Regions from separate parts of the Cellulomonas sp. Root137 genome, predicted to be linked through region 3. Evidence: riboswitches for the same ligand, from Rfam matches in the RefSeq annotation. Region 3 holds a riboswitch; each other region holds the start of a gene.
What was found. Region 3 has a riboswitch for S-adenosylmethionine ahead of ASD18_RS06135 (rhodanese-like domain-containing protein). Riboswitches for the same ligand answer to the same signal wherever they lie in the genome.
Positions count from the first base shown of each region.

Region 1: it holds a riboswitch for S-adenosylmethionine, as region 3 does, so the genes downstream of both, ASD18_RS02180 (methylenetetrahydrofolate reductase) here and ASD18_RS06135 (rhodanese-like domain-containing protein) in region 3, are expected to answer to the same signal.
Region 2: it holds a riboswitch for S-adenosylmethionine, as region 3 does, so the genes downstream of both, ASD18_RS15765 (LLM class flavin-dependent oxidoreductase) here and ASD18_RS06135 (rhodanese-like domain-containing protein) in region 3, are expected to answer to the same signal.

Region 1 covers NZ_LMFG01000001.1:461,266-464,528, reverse strand. Annotated here, with positions in the region: gene metE (5-methyltetrahydropteroyltriglutamate--homocysteine S-methyltransferase) at 1-544, opposite strand, end outside; gene ASD18_RS02180 (methylenetetrahydrofolate reductase) at 550-1,587, opposite strand; SAM riboswitch class I at 1,655-1,750, opposite strand; gene ASD18_RS02175 (hypothetical protein) at 1,844-2,059, opposite strand; gene ASD18_RS02170 (DNA-3-methyladenine glycosylase I) at 2,132-2,734, opposite strand; gene ASD18_RS02165 (TetR/AcrR family transcriptional regulator) at 2,803-3,263, opposite strand, start outside.
Region 2 covers NZ_LMFG01000003.1:149,058-152,320, forward strand. Annotated here, with positions in the region: gene ASD18_RS15755 (hypothetical protein) at 190-738, opposite strand; gene ASD18_RS15760 (GNAT family N-acetyltransferase) at 735-1,223, opposite strand; SAM riboswitch class IV at 1,354-1,474, shown strand; gene ASD18_RS15765 (LLM class flavin-dependent oxidoreductase) at 1,729-2,883, shown strand; gene ASD18_RS15770 (NtaA/DmoA family FMN-dependent monooxygenase) at 2,883-3,263, shown strand, end outside.
Region 3 covers NZ_LMFG01000001.1:1,275,720-1,278,982, reverse strand. Annotated here, with positions in the region: gene ASD18_RS06145 (fasciclin domain-containing protein) at 1-150, opposite strand, end outside; gene ASD18_RS06140 (aminotransferase class V-fold PLP-dependent enzyme) at 382-1,770, opposite strand; SAM riboswitch class IV at 1,819-1,933, opposite strand; SAM riboswitch class I at 2,052-2,167, shown strand; gene ASD18_RS06135 (rhodanese-like domain-containing protein) at 2,163-2,576, shown strand; gene ASD18_RS06130 (O-succinylhomoserine sulfhydrylase) at 2,636-3,263, shown strand, end outside.

The sequences.
Region 1 (3,263 bases), 810 kb from region 3:
TGGCCTTGGCCAGCGCGAGGTACGTGACCGGGCCGACGATGACCGGACGCGTGAGGACGCCGTCCGCGAGGGCCTCGGTGAACTCGCGCACCGGGCGGGTGCTCGCGTAGCGGAAGGTGGTCTCCGGGCCGATCTCGGGGACCAGGTAGTGGTAGTTGGTGTCGAACCACTTGGTCATCTCGAGCGGCAGGTCGTCGCCGCGGCCGCGCGCCACGGTCGAGTACCCGGCCAGGTCGAGGGCGCCGTCGGCGCCGACGACGTCCGCGAAGCGGGCCGGCACCGCACCGACCACGGCGGTGGCGTCGAGCACCTGGTCGTAGAACGAGAACGCGCTCGGGATCGCCGGCACGTCGGTGGCCAGGCCGAGCTCGGCCAGCCGCGTGCGGGTGCGGCGGCGCAGCTCGGCGGCGGTCGCCTCGACCTCGTCGGCCGTCGTGCGACCGGCCCAGAACGCCTCGAGGGCCTTCTTCAGCTCGCGGCGCGGGCCGATGCGGGGGTAGCCGAGCACGGAGCTGGCGGGAAACTTCGGGCTGTTCTCGGTCATGTGGTTCAGTCCCTCGGGGGTCGGGCGGGTGCCGTGTCCTGCGGCCAGCTGGCCAGGTCGGGAGCTGTCCGAGCTCCGCCGTCGAGGTGTGCACCCTCGAGCAGGTCAAGTGCGGCGTGGTGCTGGTTGAACGTGTAGAGGTGGACGCCGGGTGCGCCGCCGTCCAGGACGCCGTTGACCAGGTCGACGCTGGCCCGGATGCCCCGCCGATGACGGTCGAGCTCGTCGTCGGCGGATCCGAGCAGGTCGATCAGGTCCTTCGGTACCGGGACGCCGGTCAGCTCCTGCACGCGCAGCAGCCGGGCCGGGTCGGTGGTCGGGATGATGCCCGGGATGATCGGGATGGTCACGCCGGCCTCACGGGCCTCCGCGACGATACCGAGATAGTCGTCCGCGTCGAAGAACACCTGCGTGATCGCGAAGTCCGCACCCGCCTGCTGCTTGGCCAGCAGCGACGCGACGTCCTGCGCGCGTGTGCCGCCCGTGGCGTGGTTGCCCCGCGGGAACGCCGCGACCGCGACGGACAGGGGTCGCACGCGCGCCCGCACCGCCTGCGACGGGCTGTCCAGGCACCGCTGCGCCTCGATCTCGCGCAGGAGCTCGACCAGCTCGCCCGCGGTCTGCAGGCCGTCCGGGTGTGCCTGCCAGTCGCTCTGGTCGGTGGGCGGGTCACCCCGCAGGGCGAGGAACGACCGCAGGCCCTCGTCGAGGAACTCCCCGACGATCGTCGTGATCTCCTCGCGCGAGGTGCCGACGCAGGTCAGGTGGGCGATCGGGTTGAGCGACGTCTCCTGCAGGAGGCGGCGGACCAGCGCGCGCGTGGTGACCCGGGTCTTGCCCGAGGCGCCGTAGGTGACCGAGACGAAGTCGGGGTGCACCGACTCGAGCTCGCGGATGGTGGCCCACAGGCGCGGAGCCGCATCGGGGTTCCGGGGCGGGAAGAGCTCGAACGAGATCGTCGGGCGGTCGTTCGCGTTCTGCGCCCGCCGGGCGGTCGCGGTGTGCAGCCCGGGGGTGCGGGGCTCAGCCACGGCTGCGCTCACGGCGCGACCGGCCGGGTCGTCGGCACCGCGGTGGTGCGGGGACACGTGTCCTGTGGGGGCATGACTCACTCCATCGCCCCTGGCGGAAGCACCCACACCCTCGCGAGGAGGGGGGTTGCTGCGGCGTCGTCGAGCCAGGTCTCTCGGCCGCTCTGGATGGTAGGCGCGATGGTAGTCCGCAGATCACATGCTGGGCAACAGTGATCGACCCGTGAGACGTCGCCGTCCGCGGGAGCATGCCTGGTTCGGCGGCCGTCTAGTGCGGGCGGCGCGGGACCAGGTTCGAGGAGCGCATGCGGCTGCGCTGGGACGGGACGTCGAACCACGAGTTCGGCGAGCCGGCCGGGACGGACAGCAGCCCGACCTGGACGGCCTCGAGGATCTCTGCGTCGGGGACGACGTTGTCCGTCAGCGCCTCGGCCGCCGCGCGCGCGGCATCACGCCGAACGTCGGGGTCGGGCATCTCCGTCATGGCGGCACTGTAGTCCGCAGGGCGCGCGGTGCCGAGAGGGCGGCCCGCACGATCACCCGCCAGAAGCAAATCTCACCCGGCGAGCGCTCCGGTGCCGGCGGAGCCCCACGCCGACGGGCACGTGGCCAGGTGGTCGTCGACGACCCCGCACGCCTGCATCGCCGCGTAGGCGGTGACCGGGCCGACGAACCGGAACCCGAGCGACTTCAGCTCCTTGGCCAGCGCGCGGCTCTCCGGCGTCTGCGCGGGCACCCCGGCCCAGCCGGCGGGGCGCTGGTACCCCGTCCGGTCGGGCGCGTGCGACCAGAGCACCTCGTCGAGCGTGCGTCCCGCCGCGTGCAGCTCGCGCAGGGCGCGGCCGTTGGCGATCGTCGCCTCGATCTTGGCGCGGTTGCGCACGATGCCGGCGTCGGCCATCAGGCGGGCCACGTCCTCGTCACCGAACTCCGCGACCACCTCCGGGTCGAAGTCCGCGAACGCCGTGCGGAACGCGGGCCTCTTGCGCAGGATCGTGATCCACGCGAGGCCCGACTGGAAGCCCTCCAGGGCGAGCCGTTCGTAGAGGGCGTGCTCGTCGTGGACGGGCTTGCCCCACTCCTCGTCGTGGTACTGCTCGTACAGCGGGGTGCCGTCGCCGAAGCAGCGGCCGGTGAGCGGGACGTCGGGCGAGGTCATGCGTCGAGTCTGCCCGGCGGGGCTGACAAGTGGGCGCCGCCTGTGCACGCGATGGGGCTGTGGGCGGCTCACGAGGCCAGGGCGATGAGCCTCTCGATCCCGTCGAGGATGAGCACGGTGCCGAAGTCCAGCTGGTCGTCCTCGGGCGCGTCCTCCGGGAAGGAGAAGGCCCCCGCGTTCGCTGCCCGGCGCAGTGTGGGGTGCTCGTCCGGGGAGGCGAGCATCGTGATGAGCTCTCCCAGGTCCGGCGGCAGGGCTCCCCCGGCGGTGGTGCCGACGGCCGCGGTGCGCCCGGCGCCGCTCAGCTCCTCGCCGATCCGCAGCTGGTCCAGGGTGTGCGAGGCGAGCAGGCCGATGGCTCCCACCTTCTGGTGCTCCGTCAGCGGGGTGCCGTCGAGCGCCGAGAGCATCGCCTCCATCCAGGCGAGCCGCCCGGGCCCGACCGCGTGCAGGACCGCGGACGCGCGCGCCAGCCACGGGTGCGCGCGCAGGATCGGCTGCTGGACGGCGAGGACCAGCTCGAGCCGTT
Region 2 (3,263 bases), on a different contig from region 3:
ACGCTCGGCCGAGGACGGGGGCCGCGTTCAGACGTTCCGCGGACAGCAGGGGCGCGCGGAAGCCATGACGACGTGACAGCACGTCGAGGCGGCGCGGCGGGTCTGCATGGGACGAGGATGACCGTCCCGGAGCCTGGGCAACAGGACCGTCTCTTATTGTGGACACAGCTGGTCGGAATACGAGACTCTTCAGCCGCGCACGTCGAGCCCCGCGTCCCACCCCGGTGCACGTCCGCCGGGGGGCGGGGCGCAGGCGTCGAGGAGACCCGCCTCGGCGAGCACCCAGGAGACCACGGAGTTCGAGCTCCACATGTCCCGGGCCGGTCCCACCGCGCGGCCCCACGTCAGTCGCGGCACGTGCGGGACGGCGGCGAGCACGGCCTCGACGGCCTCGCGGCGGTCACTCACCACGGTGGCACCGTGCCCCGTGGGGCCGGGCGGTCGGGTGTACCGGATCTCGTAGCGGAAGAACGGCAACCAGCCGAGCCAGCGCGAGCCGACCGGGCCGGTGGCGACGACCTCGCGAGTGGCCCGGCCCCACGTGGGTGTCATCTCGACCACGAGCGGGCGGCCGTCCACCACGAGCTCCAGGGCGCCGTGGTAGAGCGTCCGCGCAGGCCGATGCTCCCGAGCGGCAGCGGCCACCTCCCACCAGTGGCTCGTCCGGACGGCCACGTGCCCGCCCTCACCGACGACCGCCCAGGAGACCGCCACCTGCCATCGCGGTGAGGCAGTCACGGCCGCGTCGGGAGCGTGAGCGCGTAGAACGCGCTGTGCGGGTCCGGTACGTAGTCCGCGAACGGCGGGCACGCGACGAACCCGGCCCGTTCGTAGAGGCGGCGGGCGGGTGCGAAGTAGTCCTGCGTCCCCGTCTCCAGGTGCACGGTGCGGAGGCCTCGCTCCGCCGCCGCGCCCAGGACGTGCGCGAGCATCGCCGCCCCGATCCCTCGGCCCCGTGCGGCGGCGCTGGTCCGCATGGACTTGAGCTCGCCGTCCGTCGGGCCGAGCTGCTTGAGGGCGGCGCAGCCGAGCAGGCTGCCGTCGGCGGCGCGGGCGGTCCAGAACGTGATGCCGGGGGCCGCGAGCGCCGAGGGGTCGAGCGCGTGCACCGACTCGGCCGGCGAGGTCGCGTACATGTCCGCGAGGTGCTCCCCGAGCAGGCCGAGTACGTCGGGGCGAGTCGGGTCGTCGGTGCCGATCGTCACGTCGGTGGTCGTGCCCATGCGTGCGCGTGCTCCCTTGCCGGTGGTGGAGACGCCCATCCTCGCACCGGACGGATCCGTCCCACCATCTGGACTTTCGGCGCGGACCATTGACACGCCGACGACCTATGCCTACTTTCCCGACCTGTTAGGTCATGAATTCCAGCGACAAGCCCCGGCTTGCTGGGTGGCAACCCTCCTGCGTGTGGGGTGCCCCGGGTGACGACCTGGTCCTGCGCGAGCGTCCTGCTCGTGCCCGACAACGACGCAGCGCCCGCCAGGCGGGTACGAAGGGACGCACGATGAGCTCGGACCGACGGCCGACGACGGCTCTCTGGATCCTGCGCCCGTGCTGTCCCGGCGCCTGTTGTCGCTGACGACACCTCCCGCCTGGCCGGCCCCGACCGGCACCTGAGCGACTGAGCCGCGGTACCCGCGCCGCTCGACACACCTACGCCTGCACCCCCGTGCGCCGCAGCCTCCTGCGCCGGGGCGCGCCCTGACGACCCAGAACGGAACCTTCCCCATGGCACTTCCGGTGACCCCCCGCCAGCTGCACCTCGGTGTCGACCTCAGCGACGCCGGCGCGCACCCCGCCGCCTGGCGGACCCACGGCTCGCAGGCGCAGCGACTGTTCGACGCCGAGCGGCTCCAGCACCTCGTCGAGGTCGCCCAGCGGGGCACGCTCGACCTCGTCGTGCTCGACGACTCGTTCTCGTTGCAGCCGTCCCGGTCCACCACGCTGCGCGGCCGGCTCGACGCCGCGCTCGTCGCCGCGCGCCTGGCGCCGCGGTCGCGGGGCATCGGCCTGGTGCCGACGGTCGCGACGACGCACACCGAGCCGTTCCACGTGTCGAAGGCGATCGCGACGATCGACCACGTCAGCGGCGGTCGGGCGGCGTGGCAGGTGAGCTGGACCGACGACGAGCAGGACGCGACGCACGTGGGCCGAGGCCCGGCTCTCACCGAGGCGGGGGCCGTCGCGGAGGCCGAGGAGGCCGTGGAGGTGGTCACCGCGCTCTGGGACAGCTGGGAGGACGACGCGGAGATCCGCGACCAGGCCACGCACCGGTTCGTCGACCGGGCCAGGCTGCACTACGTCGAGCACGACGGTGTGCACTTCGCGGTCAAGGGTCCGTCGATCACCCCCCGTCCGCCGCAGGGGCAGCCGCCGATCGTGGTGCGCGTCGGCTCGGAGGCGTCGTTCGGCCTGGCCGCGCGGCACGCCGACGTGGTCCGGATCAGCGCGACCGACCGCGACGAGGCACTCGACCTGCGGCTCCGGCTGCGGGCCGCTGCGGCGGCGGCCGGTCGCGAGCCGGGCGACCTGCGGGTGCTCGTCGACGCGTTCGTGGTCATCGGCCCGGACCGTGCGAGCGCTCGCGCCCGGCTCGACCTGCTCACCGAGCTCGAGGGCGTCGAGTGGGACACCGGCTCCCTCACGCACGTCGGGACGGCACGGGACCTCGCCGAGACCTTCCTCGACTGGTCCGCGGTCGGGGCGGCCGACGGGTTCGTCGTGCGGCCGGCCTCGCTGCACACGGACCTCGACGTCCTCGTCGACAGTGTCGTCCCGCTCCTGCGGGACGCACGGGCGTTCCGGGATCGCTACACCGGTCCGACGTTGCGCGACCAGCTGGGCCTTGCCCGACCGGTCAACCGCTACGCGGCGATCGCCTGATGGGCGCCCGCAAGCAGATCCACCTCGGCGTCCACTTCCCGGGCGTCAACAACACCACCGTGTGGAGCGACCCGCGGTCCGGCAGCCAGATCGACTTCACGTCGTTCGAGCACCTGGCCCGGCGCGCCGAGGAGGCGAAGCTCGACTTCTTCTTCCTCGCCGAGGGGCTGCGGCTGCGCGAGCACAAGGGCCAGATCCACGACCTGGACGTGATGGGCCGGCCCGACACGCTGCCCGTGCTGGCGGCGCTCGCCGCGGTGACCGACCGCCTCGGGCTCGCCGGGACGATCAACACGACCTTCAACGAGCCGTGGGAGCTGGCCCGCCAGTTCGCGACGCTGGATATCCTCAGCGGCGGGCGTGCCGCGTGGAACCTCGTG
Region 3 (3,263 bases):
GCGGTCGAAGGTGTCCCCGTCCGAGGCGAGCAGGGCGGCCAGGCTCGACGTCCCGGTGGGCGCGGCGCTCGCGGCGGGCGCCAGGGCGACCCCGGCTCCGGCGACCAGGCCGGCGGCGACGAGGGTGGAGAGCGTGCGACGGATCCTCATGGTGGCTCCTACGGACGACGGTCGCGGCCGACGCCCAGCGCCGCACCGCGCGGGCACCCGGAGGGCGCCCTGTGTCCTCTTCGTCCGTTCCCCCGCGCCCGGATGCACCCGCGGCCCGTCAGGCCCCCGAGCGCGACTTCGGCAGGTGCAGTCGACTTCGGCAGCTGGAACTTCCGAGCTCGACGCGAACTGCCGAAGTGAGCGCTGGGTAGCCCGCCGGGGCGGGACGGGTCAGTCGTCCAGGGCCGGTCCGCACGCCGCGGCGGCCGTCGCCGCGAGGTGGTCCAGGCCGTGGACCGCGAGCAGCGGGCGGGTGTCGTCGACCACGGCCCAGCAGCCGTCGACCACCTCGTAGCGGACGGCCGGACCCGTGGCGAGGTACTCCGTCAGGGCGGTGACCAGACGATCGACCGCCTCGCTGGTGGTGCCGACGCCGACCGACGCGCGGATGGCGCCGTTCGACGCGCCCAGGTGGGCCAGCAGCGGGTGCGCGCAGAAGCGGCCGTCGCGGACCCCGATCCCGTGCTCCGCGGCGAGGTACGCGGCGACCAGGCCCGGGTCGTGGTCCGGCACGGTGAACGTGAGGACGCCGACCGGTGCCGCGGAGTCCGGCCAGATGCGCGCGATCTCGACGCCGTCGATGGCCGACAGCCCCTCGACCAGGCGCTCGCGCAGCGCCTCCTCGTGCGCGGCGAGCGCCCCGGCCGGCAGGGCCGCGAGCTGGTCGCAGGCCTCCGCGAGCGCGATCGCGCCGAGCACGTTGGGCGACCCGGCCTCGTGCCGCGCCGGCGCCGGCTGCCAGACCGTCCGATCGGCCCGCACGTCGCGCACCGCACCTCCCCCTGCGAGGTACGGCGTACCCGTGTCGAGCCAGTCGCGGCGGCCGACGAGCGCCCCCGCACCGAACGGCGCGTACGTCTTGTGCCCGGAGAACGCCACGTAGTCGGCGTCGGTGTCGGCCAGCGAGAAGCCGCGGTGCGGGACCAGCTGAGCACCGTCGACGGCCACGCGGGCGCCCTCGGCGTGGGCGAGCGCGACGACCTGGTCGATCGGCAGCGCCTCCCCCGTCACGTTCGACGCACCCGTGATCGTGACCAGCGCGTACGGCTGGCGGGCGAGCTCGTCGCGCAGCGCGTCGAGGGTCCCGGCGACGGTCGACGCGATCGGCAGGATGGTGGTCCGGTTGCCGTGCCGCTCGGAGGACTGCACCCAGGGCAGCAGGTTGGCGTGGTGCTCGACGTCCAGCACCAGCACGCGGCCCCCCGGCGGGACGACCCCGGCCAGCAGGTTGAGCGAGTCGGTCGTGTTGCGCGTGATGATCGCGACGTCGTCGGGACGGGCGTCCACGAACCGCGCGATGGTCTGGCGCGCGGACTCGTACAGCGCGGTGGACACCTGGGACAGGTACCCGGCGCCGCGGTGCACGGACGCGTACAGCGGCAGCACCTCGGTGACGCGCGCCGCGACGGCCTCGAGCGCCGGGGCGCTGGCCGCGTAGTCGAGGTTGGCGTAGACGCGGTGCGTGCCGTCCACGAGCGGGACGGTGGTGGTGCCGCCGACCACGGGGAGCAGGGCGCTCACCTCGGTCGCACACGAGAGGCGCTCGGCGGTGACAGTCATGGTGGGTCCTCCGACACGTTCCGGGGGAACACCCGTCGAGAAGGTGGAACCCCGCGCTTGCCGAGCCCCGGACGGGACGCGGCCAGGTCGTCACCCGGGGCACCCCACCGCGGAGGAGGGTTGCCGGCCAGCGAGCCGGGGCTTGACGCTGGCGCTCATGACCTGCAACGAGGGTCCCGGCACCTCCCGGTGGCTGTCAACGCGCCGCCGACTTCGTCTCGCCCACCGGGACGCCTTGTCCACCACTTGGAAGGAGGGCGCCGCCGCGCGTAGCATCACGGCCACCATCCAGAGCGGCTGAGAGATCTGGCTCGACGACGCCGCAGCAACCCGCGGGCACCGTGTGCCCGGCCGAGGGTGCTACCGCCAGGACCGATGAGACGAGGACCTCGATGAGCTACGCCGGCGACCTGACCCCCCAGCAGGCCTGGGACCTGTTGACGTCCGACGAGAGCGCGGTGCTCGTCGACGTCCGCACCGACGCCGAGTGGCGCTACGTGGGCATCCCCGACTCGGCCCCGATCGACGGCCGGGCCGCGCTGGTCGAGTGGGTGTCGTACCCGTCCGGGCGCCCGAACCCGCAGTTCCTCAAGCAGCTGGCCGACGCCGGCGTCGCGGCGGGACGGCCCGTCGTGTTCCTGTGCCGCTCGGGCGTGCGCTCCGTCGCCGCCGCGCAGGCCGCCACCGCCGCCGGGCTGGGCCCGGCCTACAACGTGCTCGAGGGCTTCGAGGGCGACGTCGGTACCGACGGCCACCGCGGCCACTCCGGCTGGCGCGCGGCAGGGCTCCCCTGGCGGCAGGCGTGAGCGACCGGCGCGTCCCCGGGCCTGCCGACTGGGACGACCGCCGCACCCCGCGCACCGACCTGCGCCCGGACACGCTCGCCGTCCGCGGCGGCCTGGTGCGGTCGCAGTTCAACGAGACGTCCGAGGCGCTGTTCCTCACGCAGGGCTACGTCTACTCCGCCGCCGCCGAGGCCGAGGCCGCGTTCGCCGGAGAGGCCGACCGCTTCCTGTACTCCCGCTACGGCAACCCGACCGTGTCCACCTTCGAGGAGCGCCTGCGCCTGCTCGAGGGCGCCGAGGCCGCGTTCGCCACGGCGTCGGGCATGTCGGCGGTGTTCACGTCGATCGCCGCGATCGTGCAGTCGGGGTCGCGCATCGTCTCCGCGCGCGCGCTGTTCGGGTCCACCGTCGTGATCTTCGAGGAGATCCTGGCCAAGTGGGGCGTGCGCACCGACTACGTCGACGGCCACGAGCTGTCGCAGTGGGAGGAGGCGCTCTCCACCCCGGCGGACGTGGTGTTCTTCGAGACGCCGTCCAACCCGATGCAGGACCTGGTCGACATCGCCGCGGTCAGCCGGCTCGCGCACGCCGCGGGCGCCACGGTGATCGTCGACAACGTGTTCGCCACCCCCGTGCTGTCGCGGCCGCTGGAGCTGGGCGCGGACGTCATCGTGTACTCCGCGACCAAGCACATCGACGGTCAGGGGC